2 regions of the Pseudarthrobacter sp. NBSH8 genome follow, and region 1 is predicted to be linked to the other one. Evidence: predicted binding sites of a transcription regulator. Region 1 holds the regulator's gene; the other holds the start of a gene.
What was found. Region 1 encodes LexA, which represses DNA repair genes until DNA is damaged. Its sites were predicted from a motif close to TCGAACANNTGTTCGA; they were not measured.

Region 1 (7,292 bases):
CGGGCGGTCCGGGGCTCGGCAGCGTTCGATCCGGTGGAACTCATGGTCATATGTCCTTAAGCGAAGTCAGAAATGCGTAGCGAAGGAAATGTGCCGGCGCGCGGGGGCGGCGGTACTTCAAGTTTAGGCTGGCAGCGTGGCCTGGCTGGCCAGGATGCGTTCCAGCGACGTCAGGAACGATGTGGTCTCGGTCTCAGTGCCTGCCGTGACACGCAGGTGGCCGGGGATGCCGACGTCGCGTATCAGCACGCCGTCGTCCAGCAACTGCTGCCAGACATCACGCGGGTTGTCGAGGCCGCCGAAGAACACATAGTTCGAATCCGAGGCGGCAGGTTTGAGGCCCATGCGGGTCAGCTCCGAAACGATGCGGTCGCGCTGTTCCTTGATGTCCTCGACATCGGCCATCAGGGCAGTGCGGTGCTGGAGGGCGGCAAGGGCTGTTGCCTGGGTGATGGCCGAGAGGTGGTACGGCAGCCGAACCAGGCGGAGTGCGTCCGTGACCTCGGGGGCGGCGGCCATGTAGCCCAGGCGTGCACCCGCGAGGGCGAACGCCTTGCTCATGGTGCGGGACACAATGAGGCGTTCCCTGCCGGGCAGCAGGGTCAGGGCGCTGTACGTTCCGTCGTGGGCGAACTCGTGGTAGGCCTCGTCAACGATCACAATGGTCTGGCTGGCCTCGCCGGCCGCGTACACGGCCTCCACAACATCCAGGCCCAGGCCGGTGCCGGTTGGGTTGTTCGGTGAGCACAGGAAAACTATGTTGGGCTGAAGCTCCTTGACCTGCAAGGCAGCCGATTCTGCACTGAGCCCGTAGTCATCGGCGCGCTGCCCAATAATGTACCCGGTGTCGGTGCCGCTGGCCAGGAGCGGGTACATGGAATACGTGGGCGGGAATCCCAGGGCCGTGCGCCCGGGTCCGCCGAACGCCTGGAGAATCTGCTGGAGGACCTCATTGGATCCGTTGGCTGCCCAAATATTGGTGGCATCAAGACCGTGGCCGAGGTATTCGGCCAGCGCTTCCCGGAGTTCGGTGAACTCACGGTCCGGGTAGCGGTTGAGTCCTGCCGCGGCCTCCGTCACGGCCACACTGATCGCGGCCCGGACGTCCGCCGGGACCCCATGGGTGTTTTCGTTGACGTTCAGCAGGATAGGTACATCCAACTGCGGGGCACCATACGGGGTTAGCCCGCGGAGGTTGGTCCGGAGGGGAAGTCTGTTCAGACGCTCTAGCTGGTCATTCACCTGAACAGTTTAGGTCCGAAGCAGACGGCCGGAAAATGTGACGGCCTGCGGCGGCACGTTCCAGAGCCTGGAACCTCCCTACTTCGTGGGGACGAAGAGCTGCTGTCCGGGGACAACGCCGCCGGCGGAAAGATTGTTCAATTGAGCAATATCCGCGATGACATCACGGGGATCACGCTCGGGCGCAACGGTACTGGCGATGGCCCAGAGGGACTGCCCGGCCTGGACCGTAACCGACACAGTTGGCGTCAAGGACAGGTCGGCGGCAGAGTCGGCAGCCTTCGCCGGTGCGTTGAGGAAACCTGCCAGCGAAAGCAGGATTGCGGCCAGGATCACCAGCGGGATGCCAATGAGGACAATCCGTCCCCTGCGGGTCAGGCGCAGCGGCGGCAAAGATTCCCTGCGCTGCCTGGGCGCCGCACCCGAAGCCGGCAGGGGCCCGGACCACTGCCGCGCGGTGAGGTCCTGCACGGAAACGAGCTGCGGACGCGAGTCCTGCGAAGCAGATATAGCTGACATGAAATGAGCCCTCCTGGACCATACTGTGCTGCCCGGCGCGTCCTCCGCGTCCACTTGCCGGTGCCGGCCTGGGCCGTCCATAAATTCGAGTATTCGAATCCGCAAGCAACGAGTAGAACACATGTTCGAACTTTGCTTCTTCATTTTTAGCACTTATCAACGAATATTGTCGAGACTCGCTAGAACAAATGTTTGAAAAAGCCCTGTGGCTGGCCTACGTTTGGATCAAAGAACAACCACCTCTGTAGTTGATCAGCAGGGTCTGACAATCAACTCCGACACCAGCCCCGGGGCGTTCCAGGCACCAGCGGCCGGAGCGGATCCGGGCAACCGAAAGGCATTGGCGAACATGGCAGCACCAGCCGCCGGGGGCAAGGCGACACCGCGCCGCCAGCCCCAACGGACCCCCAAGGGGCTCACCGCCCGCCAGAAGAAGATCCTTGAGACCATCCAGCGCTCGGTGAATGACAACGGCTATCCGCCGTCGATGCGTGAAATCGGCGACACCGTGGGCCTGGCGAGTTTGTCCAGCGTGACCCACCAGCTGTCGCAGCTGGAAAAGCTGGGATACCTGCGCCGGGACCCCAAACGTCCGCGTGCCATGGAGGTCCTCATGCCGTTGACGCTGGATGGCGGGTCCACTAAGTCCAAGGGGACTACCAAGCCCTCAGTCCTGCACGGCCTCGGCGGAACGGTCACCGAACTTCCCTCCGCCATGGACACCGCCATGGTGCCGCTGGTGGGCCGGATCGCGGCGGGCGGGCCCATCCTTGCCGACCAGGTGGTGGAAGACGTGATGCCCCTGCCGCGGCAGCTCGTGGGCCAGGGTGAACTTTTTATGCTGCGCGTGGCCGGCGACTCCATGGTGGACGCTGCCATCTGCGACGGCGACTGGGTAGTGGTCCGCCGCCAGGCCGACGCCGCCAACGGCGATATCGTCGCGGCCCTGCTGGACGATGAAGCCACCGTGAAGACGTTCCGCCAACGCGATGGACACACGTGGCTGTTGCCGCAGAACACGCAATACGAACCCATCCTGGGCGATCACGCCACAATCATGGGCAAGGTCGTCTCGGTCCTGCGCTCGCTCTAGGTCCCGCAGCGGGCCTCCACGCCCCCTCGGCCAGGACGAGGGCAAGCAAGGGGCGGGGCCTGCCTTTGCAGGACCACACAGTGTCCACGTTCAGTCAGGCGCCCTTCCCGGCCAGCCTTTCCAAGGCAGCAAACGCTATCTTGCGGTCCGTGGTGGGCCAGAACGGCGGCAGCGCGGCGCGGAGGAATCCGGCGTAGCGCTCGGTGGCAAGCCGGGAATCAAGCACGGCCACCACGCCTTTGTCTCCGGTGGAACGGATCAGGCGGCCCGCGCCCTGGGCCAGGCGGATGGCCGCGTGGGTCGCCGATACCGCCATAAAGCCGTTTCCGCCGGCCTGCGCAACGGCGCGGGACCGTGCTGTCATCAGCGGATCGTCCGGCCGCGGGAACGGAATGCGGTCGATCACCACGAGCCGGCATGATCCGCCCGGAACATCCACACCCTGCCAGAGGGACATGGTTCCGAAGAGACAGGTATCGGGCTCGTCCGCGAACTGCTTCACGAGGGCAGTCATGGTGGAGTCGCCCTGGCAGAGAATGCTGAGGCCGAGCCTGGGACGCATCGCCTCCGCGGCCTCCTCGGCGGCCCGGCGCGATGAAAAGAGACACAGGGCTCCGCCGCCGGACGCCCGGATCAGCGCTTCAAGTTCATCGAGTGCCTCCGGCGACGCCCCGCGGCCCGGCTTGGGCAGGTGCCCTGCGACGTAGAGGATCCCCTGCTTGGGATAATCAAACGGCGATCCGACGTCGATCCCGGTCCAGCTCGGCGCGCCCTCCCCCACCAGCCCCAGGCCGCCGGCGGCCGGTTCAAAGGCTGAGCCGATGGCAAGCGTGGCCGAGGTCAGCACCACGGTGTGGCCGGCGAACAGCCCTTCGCGGAGCTTTCCGGCAACGCTGAGCGGCGCGATGTTGACCAGGGCTGGCGCAGACTCGTCGGGCTGGGCATAGCCCTGTTGCGGGTCGAAGGAACTTGCGCGGGAAAACCACACCACTTCACGGTTCTCACGGGCCACAATGAGCCGTTCACACAGTTCGAGGATCAGCATCAGGCGTGAGCGCGCGAGCTGCCGCCCGCCGTCGGCCGTTTGGCTGCCGTCACCCTTGGAATCAGAGAGTGCAGCCCGGCACGCCTCACGCAACTGGTCCACGCAGTCCAGCTGTTCGTCGTTGAGGCCGTTGGGCAGCAGCCCGTTGGGCACCCCGGCCAGGGCGAGTTCCAGGTTGGCGGCAGCTGCGTTGAGGGCATCCACCGTGATGGCCGTGTGTTTGCGCGCGCCCGACGCGGCAGCGTGGACCATTGCCACGGAGAGTTGCCCCGACACGGCACCGGTGACACGGTCCTGCAATTCGTGGGCCTCGTCCACCACCACAACGTCGTACTCGGGGAGCACTGCGAGGCCTTCAAAGGCGCTGACCGCGAGCATGGCATGGTTGGTGACCACCACGTCAGCCTCGGCGGCGTCGTGGCGTGCCAGTTCACTGAAGCATTCGGCCGCCATGGGGCATTTTTGGGCGCCCAGGCATTCCATGGACGTCACAGACACCTGCCGCCAGGCCCGGTCCGTTACCCCGGGAAGCAGCTCATCACGGTCGCCCGTGGTGGTCTTTTCCGCCCACTCCCGCAGGCGCACCACTTCCTTCCCCAGCTGGGACGACGGCCCGCCCAAGGCGGCGGCGAAATGCGGGACGCTGGTGTCCTCGCCGAGGGAGAACAGCTGGCCCTCGGCGGGTTCCTCAGAAGGGAACCCGCCTACGAGCTTATGCTGGCACACATAGTTGGAGCGGCCCTTGACAAGGGCCACCTTGACGGGGCGATCGAGGGCGGGTGTGATGGTCTTCAGCAGCCGGGGAAGGTCGCGCCCCACAATCTGGGTCTGCAGCGCAAGTGTGGCTGTGGACACGAGCGTGGGCTTGTTGCTCACGAGCGAGTGAGCAATGAGCGGAATCAGGTAGGCCAGTGACTTTCCGGTCCCCGTTCCGGCCTGCACCAGGAGGTGGTCGCCGCTTTCGATGGCTCTGGCCACCTGCCTTGCCATCTCGTGCTGGCCGCTGCGGCTTTGACCGCCCATGCCGGTTACGGCGCGGTCGAGCAGTTCGATCACGAACTGCTCGCCGGCCGTACCTTTGACTTCCCCTGCCACAACCTCAGTCATGGTTGATGAAGGATTCCAGTTCAGCCGCAAGGCCTTCACGCACCATCACCAAAGCGCGGGTACCGTGCTCGCCGTGATCCAGGCTCAGGATCTCGGCGTCGGTCTCGTGCAGTTTGCTGATCAGGTCACCGCGGTCGTAGGGAATAAGGAGTTCCAGCTTCACGCCGGGCCGGGGAATCCCGTCACTGATGGCCTGCAGCAATTCGGCGATCCCCTGGCCGGTGCGGGCCGAGACCACCACGTGGCGCGGCTCGCGCTGCTTAAGGCGCTCCACTACAAACGGATCAGCGGCGTCGGCCTTGTTCAGGACTATGATCTCCGGCACCTTGCGGGCATCCACTTCGCTGAAGACCTTGCGGACTGCGGCAATCTGGCCCTCCGGGTCCGGATGGGACACGTCCACCACGTGCAGGATCAGATCCGCGTCAGCCACTTCCTCCAACGTGGAGCGGAAGGCCTCCACCAACTGTGTGGGCAGTAAACGCACAAAACCCACGGTGTCCGCCAGGGTGTAGCCGAGGCCATCGGAGGTTTCGGCCTTTCGCACGGTGGGATCCAGGGTGGCGAACAGTGCGTTCTCCACCAGCACACCGGCGTCGGTCAGCCTGTTCAGCAGCGATGACTTCCCGGCGTTCGTGTATCCGGCAATCGCAACGGAAGGCACTGAATTACGACGGCGGTTGGCCCGCTTGGTTTCCCGTGCCGGCTTCATCGCCGCAATCTCGCGCCGCAGTTTCGCCATGCGCGTCCGGATCCGGCGACGGTCCAGTTCGATTTTCGTCTCACCGGGTCCGCGCGAACCCATGCCGGCGCCGGCGCCGCCCACCTGGCCACCGGCCTGGCGGGACATCGACTCACCCCAGCCGCGCAGGCGTGGCAGGAGGTATTCGAGCTGCGCCAACTCCACCTGGGCCTTGCCTTCACGGCTCTTCGCGTGCTGGGCGAAGATGTCAAGGATCAGGGCCGTGCGGTCAATGACCTTGACCTTAACGATGTCCTCCAGGCTTCGGCGCTGGGACGGTGCCAACTCGGCATCCACCACAACCGTGTCAGCCCCGGTGGCCATCACGATTTCCTTGAGCTCAAGGGCCTTTCCGGAACCGAGGAACGTGCCCGGGTCCGGTTTGGCACGGCGCTGCACCATACCGTCCAGGACTTCCGAGCCTGCTGTTTCAGCAAGGGCGGCAAGTTCACGCAGGGAATTTTCCGCGTCCGCCAAGGTGCCTTCGGACCATAGCCCGGCCAGGACCACACGTTCGAGCCGCAGCTGCCGGTATTCGACTTCGGTGACATCTTCGAGTTCGGTGGACAGACCGGCCACGCGCCGTAGTGCCCGGCGTTCTTCCCGGTCCTGCTGGTCGCCGTCGTAGCTGGTGTGTTCGTCGTCCAAGCGGGAAATCGCCTGAGCCCTGCCGAACACGGCTTTGTCACCGTCTGCGGCGGTGAGGTTCCTGGCCGGTACGTCCTTGGCGAGAATCCGGTCGATGACAGCTTGGATCTCCTCGGGACTCATGTCCTGGGCTGCTGGATCGGAACCGGTGTTGGGCTGGCTGGTCATGGTCTCCTTTGAAGATTCGGCATTTTCAGAATAGTGCGGATCGTTGGTCTGTGGGGAAGTATTCGCGCTGGGCTGACGGCTTGCAGTCATGCGGGCCTCCTGGTCTGCTGCGCGCGCCGGTCCGGACCGTGGCGTGCAGGGAGTCTGCGCATCCGGGAGATGCGGGGAGTGGTGGAAAGCGCGGGCAAACTGCAAGGGACCGGCAGCGGCAGATCACTCGAGTATTGCCCGGCGGCATAACAGCTACGAAGGCCTGTCATGTGGCGCACTTGCGGAAGGTTAATACCTGCATCGCTGCGGGGCACGGCTTCGGGACAGGCGGCGTCCGGGAGGGACACCGGCCGTGCCGGCTACTCGAAGATCAAGAACATGGGTTCAAGATTAGCAGAAGAGGTGGCCGCGGTTTCGCATTGTCCACCCCGGCCAACTAATCTGGCCAGTTATGGAGTCCGCACACTATTTCAGCGCATCGCCCGCCGGGCCGTTCGCCCGCAAACCGCTCACAGTGGAACTGGCCGGCGAGACGCGCACATTGCAGACGTCCGGCGGCATCTTCAGTCCCGACGGTATTGACAAGGGGACGGCGGTGCTCCTGGCCGAGGTCCCGGCCCCGGACCCCACAGGCAACCTCCTTGACATCGGCTGCGGCTGGGGGCCCATTGCCCTGACGCTCGCATTGCGCGCGCCGCATGCCAAGGTGTACGCGGTGGATGTCAATGAACGCTGCA
Region 2 (7,292 bases), 830 kb from region 1:
AAGCCGAAGCTGCCAAAGGCTTTCAGGGTCCCCCAGACCTTGTCCACCACTTCCGGGGCGTACCCCTTGACCCGGGCCTCCCTGCGGAAGAACTCCTCCACCTTCAGCTCGTGGACCTCGTCGCCGAGCGCCCGGCGAAACTCGTCTGCGCGCGCCAGGCCGCACCCGGTCATCACGTGGAAGGTTTTCAGGATCTGTTCATGGAAGACAGTGACCCCATGCGTTTCCTGCAGCACGGGTTTCAGGTCAGGGTGCGGGTATACCTCCGGCGCGAAGCCGTGCCTGTGCTCCAGGAAAGGCCGCACCATGTCCGATTTCATCGGGCCCGGCCGGAACAGCGAAATGTCGATGATGAGGTCGTTGAACTCACGCGGCGCCAGCTTACCGATCAGCTCCCGCTGCCCGGGCGACTCGATCTGGAAGCAGCCCAGGGTGTGGGTACTGCGGATCAGTTCGTAGGTTGCTTCATCATCCAGCGGCACGGCGTTGAGGTCGATGTGCCCGTTCTCGGCGATGTAGTCCGGCCCGGTCCCGTCAGGACCTGCAGGGTGGGCCCCGGCCGCCACCACTTCCGCCTTGGAAGGATGGATCCGGATGACTTCGCGGACGGCAAACGCCATGGCGCTCTGCATCCTGACCCCCAGGACATCAAGCTTGAGCATGCCCATGGGATCCATGTCGTGTTTATCGAACTGGCTCATGGGCAGCCCCAGTCCGCTGGGCTGCACCGGGGTCCGGTCCAGCAGCGTGGCGTCGCCCAGGATCACCCCGCAGGGATGCATGGAGATATGGCGGGGCAGCCGGTCCAGCCGTTCGGTGAGGTCCACCAGCAGGTCAAGCTGCTGGTTTTCGGCGAAGTCCCGCTGTTCCACCCGCCCGGCGAACTCCCGCAGCTCAGGTTTTTCAACCAGTGCCTCACGGAATTTCCTGGCCGAAAAGCGCCACAGCTGCTTGGCGATCTCGCCGACGTCGTCATCGTCCATGCCCAGGGCCATCCCGGCGTCGCGGACGGCACCGCGGGCGCGGTACCCGTTCTGCATGCTCATCAGCGTGACGCGCTCGGAACCGAAGCGGTCAAAGATCCGCCGGTATACGTTGTGCCGTACGGCGCTTTCGACGTCGATGTCGATGTCCGGCAACGTGGCCCGGTCCCGGGACAGGAAGCGTTCGAAGATCAGGTCGTGTTGCAGGGGGTCCACCTGGCTGACATCAATGAGGTAGTTGACCAGGCTTGAAGCCCCGGAACCGCGGGCGGCGGCCCTGACCCCCATGTCCTGGATCATCCGGGAGACCTCCGCGACCGTGAGGAAGTAGGAGGAAAACCCCAGGTTCCTGATGATCCCCAGCTCGTGCTCCAGCCGCGAGCGCATGTCCTTGTGGGCTGAGCCTGATATCCCAGGGAACCGCCTGCTGATCCCGGCCTCACAGCGCTGCACCAGTTCATCGTGCGGGTCCTGGCTGATGCCTATGACCGATGCCTCGGGGACTACCGGCTGCTTCCAGCCCATGTCAGTCACCGGGTCGATCCGGCAGAAGTCGGCGAGCGCCTCGGTCTGTGCCATCAGCTGTTTGAGGTCCGCTGCGCCATACCCTGCGGCGCGGATGATTTCCTTGCCGAGCTGAAGCATCTGCGCAGAGGATTTGAGCCAGGCCTGCCCGTTGGGCTGGAGCAGCGGTTCGGCCGCGAGTTCGGGAAGGGACTTCAGGGTCCGGGCGGAGTCGAGCACGTCTGCCGTGGCGGCACCGTCCTCTGCGCAGTAGCGGACCGCGTTGGTGAGCACGGCCGGTACATGGTGTTCTTCCGCGAGCTTGAGCATACGTACCGCATGGGCGGTGCTCAGGTGCGCCCCGGGGGCAGTGAGCTGGGAAACGACTTCCGCCACCAGGGTTTTTGCGGGCATGGCGTCCAGCCAGCCTTTGAAAAGGGTGCGCGGACGGAGGTAGCGCCGGCCGCTCATGGCCCGTCCGACGTCGGAATCCGGGCCGATCAGTACTGTCAGGACCGGTTTCAGGGTTTTGGGGTCGAGCGTGCGGGAGGCGAGTTCGGCGCGGGTGACCGCCACCGGTACCGCTCCCCCGGCTTTGCCGGAGGTGCGGGCATGGGCATCGGACACCAGCCGGCACAGGGCCCGGTAGCCCGCCCCGTTGTTGTTGCCCCGGGCGAGCACCACCACCCTGCCGGCGAGCTGGGTGCGGTGGTCGCCGTCGTCGTCGAAGACCGCAAGGTCCACACCCACGATGGGGTCGATGCCGGCGGCCATGCAGGCTTTGAGGTGTTTGATGGTGCCGTACAGGCCGTCCCGGTCCGTGCAGGCGAGCGCGGTTGCGCCGTCCGCGGCGACAACCTGGGCCAGTTCGTCGGGCCACGCCACGCCATAGTGTGCGCTGAAGGCCGTGGAAACGTGAAGGTGGGAGAAGCTCATGCCGTTTGGGGCCGGAGTGCGTCGTGGATCCGCAGGATCCTCCAGCGGCCGCTGCCGACATGCCTGCTCAGGTCCAGGGTGAGCGGCTCTCCTGCATCCCGGGGGCCGGCACTCTGCGGGTCCGCCTGTACTTGGACGCGCCAGATTTCGTGGTCCACCAGCCCCGGCCCGCTGCCGAGGGGCGCACGGCGTTCCTCGGCCCACCACTGCCGGCGTTCGTACCACCGGACAGGCTCGGCGCACACGGTGTAGTGCCGCCCGGCCCACTGGAGTTTCAGCGGCTGGCCCGCGGGGGTGCAGACGACGTCCACGGACTCGCTGAACATACCCATGGGCGCCTCCCGGAACTGAACGGAGCTGATGCAAGATGCTGATGCAACAGCAATTATTCGAACACATATTCGAATAAATCCAGTCTACGACGGCGCTTCGACAAAACCTAGACAGGGGTGGACGGACGGGCAGCAGGAGGGCAGGATTGTGGCATGAGCACCCATGACGCACTCCTCAAGCACGTAAGCATCAAGGCCCAGGACGAAAAGCTCGTGGCAACCTTCGATATCGACGGCAACATACCGGGGGCAGGTGCGTACGTAGTGGGACTGGTGGCGGCAAGCCCTGATTACTCATCACAAAGACGGTTGGGCATTGAGTTCATGAACGGGGAGGCCATTGCCTTCTACTCGTTCAGCCATGACCAGAGCGCCGAGGAAAACTATGATCTTGCCGGTGTGACACACTCGGGCAACACCATCACGGGCAACTTCCCCGTCGCGGCCGTCCATGGCCTGGGCAAGGGACACGTCATGTCGGCCTTCAGCGAGGCGGACGGCCGGGAATTCCAGTCGGGCGTCGCCGTCGACGAAGCGCTCTAGGAAGCACGGCACTCCAGGAAACACCGGGCAGGTGCTGCCGGACCCGTGTCCGGACAGCACCTGCGGCGGCGTCAGTTGGTCTCTTTGTGGACCTTCATTTCGAGTTCGATAAACCCTGAGATCATGGCCCGGTAGGTTGATTCCACGATGTCCGGATCGATGTCCTTCTTTTCCGCGGCGGACCGGACATGCTCAATCACCCGTTCCACCCGGCCGGGGGCACGGACTTCAGCGTCGTCCCCCTTCAGGGTTCCGGCGATCCGTATCAGGCGTTCCCGCCGCGCAATGAGCGTGACAATCTGCTCATCAACTTCGTCGACCGCAATCCGAACGGCTGCGAGCTGTTCCTTGTCGGCCAAAGCATCCCGATCGTTTCCTTGAATTGTTGCCATCTTCTGACAGTATCGAAGCATGCAGCCCAGAGTCGACTTCATCTCACTAGGCGTTCGCAGTGTTGACGCCTCCCGCCGGTTCTACGCCGAAGGCCTCGGCTGGCCTGTCCACCGCGAGTTCCCCGGCGATGTGGTGTTCATCCAGGTCAACCACGGCCTCATCCTTTCCCTGTGGGATGCCGCGCAGATGCACGCCGAGGCCGGCGTAGGCGCTCCTGGCCCGGTCCCCTGCATCACACTCAGCCACAACCTGCCCAGCACCGAGGCGGTGGACCGGGTCATGGCGGAGGCGGCCTCGGCCGGGGCCACCATCGTCGCCGCGCCGGTCACCCAGCCCTGGGGCGGGTACAGCGGCTATTTCGCCGATCCGGACGGCTTCCGCTGGGAAATTGCCTATAACCCGACCTGGACAGTGGACGACGGCGGCCAGGTCAGCGTTTAGGGGCCGGGCACCTCTGCCGTCAGCCGGGTCAGCGAACGGACCACCTCAGAACAGCGCCTCCACCGGCCGGATGAGCTCCGGGGAGTTGTTGCGCACGTTGCCCACCTCGGTGCCCACGGAATCCACGTGCCAGTCTGCGGCGACGTCCTTCACGTGGGCCCGGACCAGGTCCACGAGGAAGGCGGCGTCGTCGATCTGCGGATCAAGCCAGGACGCCATCGTGGCCCGGTCCATCGGCAGCGGCACGCGGTCATGCAAGGCAGTCAGCTTGCCGAAGATTGTCGACTCAGCACCGGGCGGCGGGGTGTCTGCCGTCAGGATGGATGTGGAGAGCATCCACCGGCCGGGGTCACCCTCGGCCGTGGACGGATCCTTCCACCACTCGTACAGGCCCGCGAACACCAGCCCGCTGCCTTTGCCCGGATGGACGTAGTAGGGCTGCTTGGCTTTGCCGGTGCCCTGCTTCCATTCGTAGTACCCGTCCGCCGGGACAGCGCAGCGACGTGACTTCACGGCTTTGCGGAAGGCCGGCTTCTCGAGCACAGTCTCGCTGCGCGCGTTAATCATCTTGGGGCCGATGCCCGGATCCTTCGCCCAGGACGGCACCAGGCCCCAGCGGGCCACGTGGAGCTGCCTCACGGGGCCGTCGTCGATCAGCCGTTCCAGGACGATCGGGACAGCGTCGGTTGGCGCCACGTTCCATGACGGGGGAAGGTGCACCTCCTCCTCCAGCTGGGCATCAAAGTCGGCCAGCAAATCGCCCACGGCCCGTGCCATCACATAGCGTCCACACATGGCTCCAGCATGCCATCAGCGTTATCTACTGTCATCCGGCACGGTGTTCGCCGGGCCGGCTCGGGGAATAGCCCGCCCCGGGATACCGTTGACGGGAAAGAACCCCCTCAACGATTTCAGGAGAGCTCCGTGGACTTTACCCCCGAGAACGGCACCATCACCATGTTTTCCACCACCTGGTGTGGCTACTGCAACCGGCTGAAGAAGCAGCTGGACGCGCAGGGCATTGGCTACACGGAAATCAACATCGAAGAGGTGGAGGGCACCGCCGAACTCGTGGAGCAGCTCAACGGCGGCAACCAGACCGTCCCCACCGTGCTCTTCCCCGACGGCACCGCCGCCACCAACCCCTCAGTTGCCGAGGTAAAGAGCCGTCTCGCAGCCTGAGTCCGGCAGCTCATGTGGTAGACAGAACGGGACCAACTTCAGGGTTGGTCCCGTTTTTGTCTATCTGCATTGAGGGAGCCTTCCGTGGTCCATAAAGTCAAAGGTGTCGTAGCCCGCTCCAAGGGCGCCCCGGTCACTCTGGAGACCGTCCTGGTCCCGGATCCGGGTCCGGGCGAGGCCCTGGTGGACATCATCACCAGCGGTGTTTGCCATACCGATCTGCACTACAAACTGGGCGGCATCAGCGATGACTTCCCGTTCCTCCTGGGCCACGAGGCCACCGGCGTGGTCAGCGCCGTGGGCCCCGACGTCACCAACGTCGTCCCGGGCGACCGCGTGGTCCTGAACTGGCGGGCCGTCTGCGGCAACTGCCGTGCGTGCAACCGCGGCCAGGCCCAGTACTGCTTCAACACCCATAACGCCACCCAGAAGATGACGCTCGAGGACGGCACGGAACTGTCCGCCGCCCTGGGCATCGGCGCGTTCATCGAAAAGACCCTGGTGGCGGCCGGCCAGTGCACCAAGGTGGATCCCGACGCCGATGCTGCCGCCATCGGCCTGCTCGGCTGCGGCGTGATGGCCGGGCTGGGCGCCGCGATCAACACCGGCGGCGTCAAGCGCGGTGACACCGTCGCCGTCATCGGCTGCGGCGGTGTGGGCGTGGCTGCCATCGCAGGCGCGGCGCTCGCCGGAGCCACTGCCATCATCGCCGTCGACATCGACGCGAAAAAGCTGGAGCGCGCGAAGGAACTCGGTGCCACCCACACCGTGGACTCCTCGGATTCCGACCCGGTGGAGAAGATCCGGGAACTCACCGGCGGCTTCGGCGCAGACGTGGTGATTGACGCCGTCGGCCGTCCTGAAACGTACAAGCAGGCGTTCTACGCCCGCGACCTCGCCGGCACCGTGGTACTGGTCGGCGTCCCGACGCCGGAGATGACACTGGAGCTGCCACTCCTGGACGTTTTCGGCCGCGGTGGGTCGCTGAAGTCCTCCTGGTACGGCGACTGCCTGCCGTCCCGGGACTTCCCCATGCTGATCAGCCTCTACAAGCAGGGCAAGCTGGATCTGGATGCCTTTGTGACCGAGCGGATCACCATCGACCAGGTGGAGGAAGCGTTCGAGAAGATGCACTCCGGTTCCGTGCTGCGTTCTGTGGTGGAACTGTGAGCGTCAGGATCGAGCACCTCGTCACATCCGGAACGTTCTCGCTCGACGGCGGCACCTGGGATGTGGACAACAACGTCTGGATAGTGGGTAACGGGGAGGAATGCGTGGTCATCGATCCCGCGCACGACGCCAAGGCCGTAGCCGCCGCCGTCGGTGGCCGGAAGCTCAAGGCGATCCTGCTGACCCATGGCCACGACGACCACATCCGGTCGGTAGCTGACTTCTGGGACCTCGTCCAGGCACCGATCCACCTTCACCAGGACGACTGGATGCTGTGGCGGAACGTCTACCCGGATGTGGAACCCGATGTCGCCATCAAGCACGGCGACGTCATCGAGGTGGCGGGGGCCAGCCTGACGGCCCTGCACACCCCCGGGCACTCGCCCGGCTCGGTGTCCTTCCACCTCGCTGACGGGCCCGACGGCGAGGGCTCACTCTTCAGCGGCGACACCCTGTTCCAGGGTGGCCCGGGCGCCACGGGAAGGTCCTACAGCGACTTCCCCACCATCATCGAGTCGATCCGGACGTGGCTGCTTCCCCTGCCGGCCGAGACGGTGGTCCGGACCGGGCACGGTGACAGCACCACCATCGGAGCCGAAGCCCCGCATCTGGACGAGTGGATCGCACGGGGTCACTAGGGGCCCTGAGACGGACCGCCCCGCCCCGCCCCGCAAGCGCGGGCTACGTCTCCCTGGTGTCCAAACCTGCATAGCTGCTGAAGTCGGCGTGCCGGAGGGAAGCGTGGCCCGCGTACGCGGCTATAACGGCGTCCTGGACATCCTGGACCGTCAGCCCGGGCACGAGGTCG

Region 2: FYJ92_RS10455 (DUF6504 family protein) is a predicted target of LexA. The motif match lies at 2,813-2,828, and genes of this name have one in related genera.

What each region holds. Positions count from the first base shown of each region.
Region 1 covers NZ_CP043178.1:1,444,922-1,452,213, reverse strand. Annotated here, with positions in the region: gene hisB (imidazoleglycerol-phosphate dehydratase HisB) at 1-44, opposite strand, end outside; gene FYJ92_RS06665 (histidinol-phosphate transaminase) at 124-1,242, opposite strand; gene FYJ92_RS06660 (LysM peptidoglycan-binding domain-containing protein) at 1,321-1,761, opposite strand; gene lexA (transcriptional repressor LexA) at 2,111-2,854, shown strand; gene FYJ92_RS06650 (ATP-dependent DNA helicase) at 2,949-5,006, opposite strand; gene hflX (GTPase HflX) at 4,999-6,564, opposite strand; gene FYJ92_RS06640 (class I SAM-dependent methyltransferase) at 7,007-7,292, shown strand, end outside.
Region 2 covers NZ_CP043178.1:2,274,547-2,281,838, forward strand. Annotated here, with positions in the region: gene FYJ92_RS10450 (DNA polymerase III subunit alpha) at 1-2,423, opposite strand, end outside; gene FYJ92_RS10455 (DUF6504 family protein) at 2,420-2,755, opposite strand; gene FYJ92_RS10460 (hypothetical protein) at 2,909-3,298, shown strand; gene FYJ92_RS10465 (chorismate mutase) at 3,370-3,690, opposite strand; gene FYJ92_RS10470 (VOC family protein) at 3,710-4,132, shown strand; gene FYJ92_RS10475 (SOS response-associated peptidase) at 4,178-4,909, opposite strand; gene FYJ92_RS10480 (mycoredoxin) at 5,057-5,314, shown strand; gene FYJ92_RS10485 (S-(hydroxymethyl)mycothiol dehydrogenase) at 5,399-6,484, shown strand; gene FYJ92_RS10490 (MBL fold metallo-hydrolase) at 6,481-7,122, shown strand; gene FYJ92_RS10495 (lipoate--protein ligase family protein) at 7,166-7,292, opposite strand, start outside.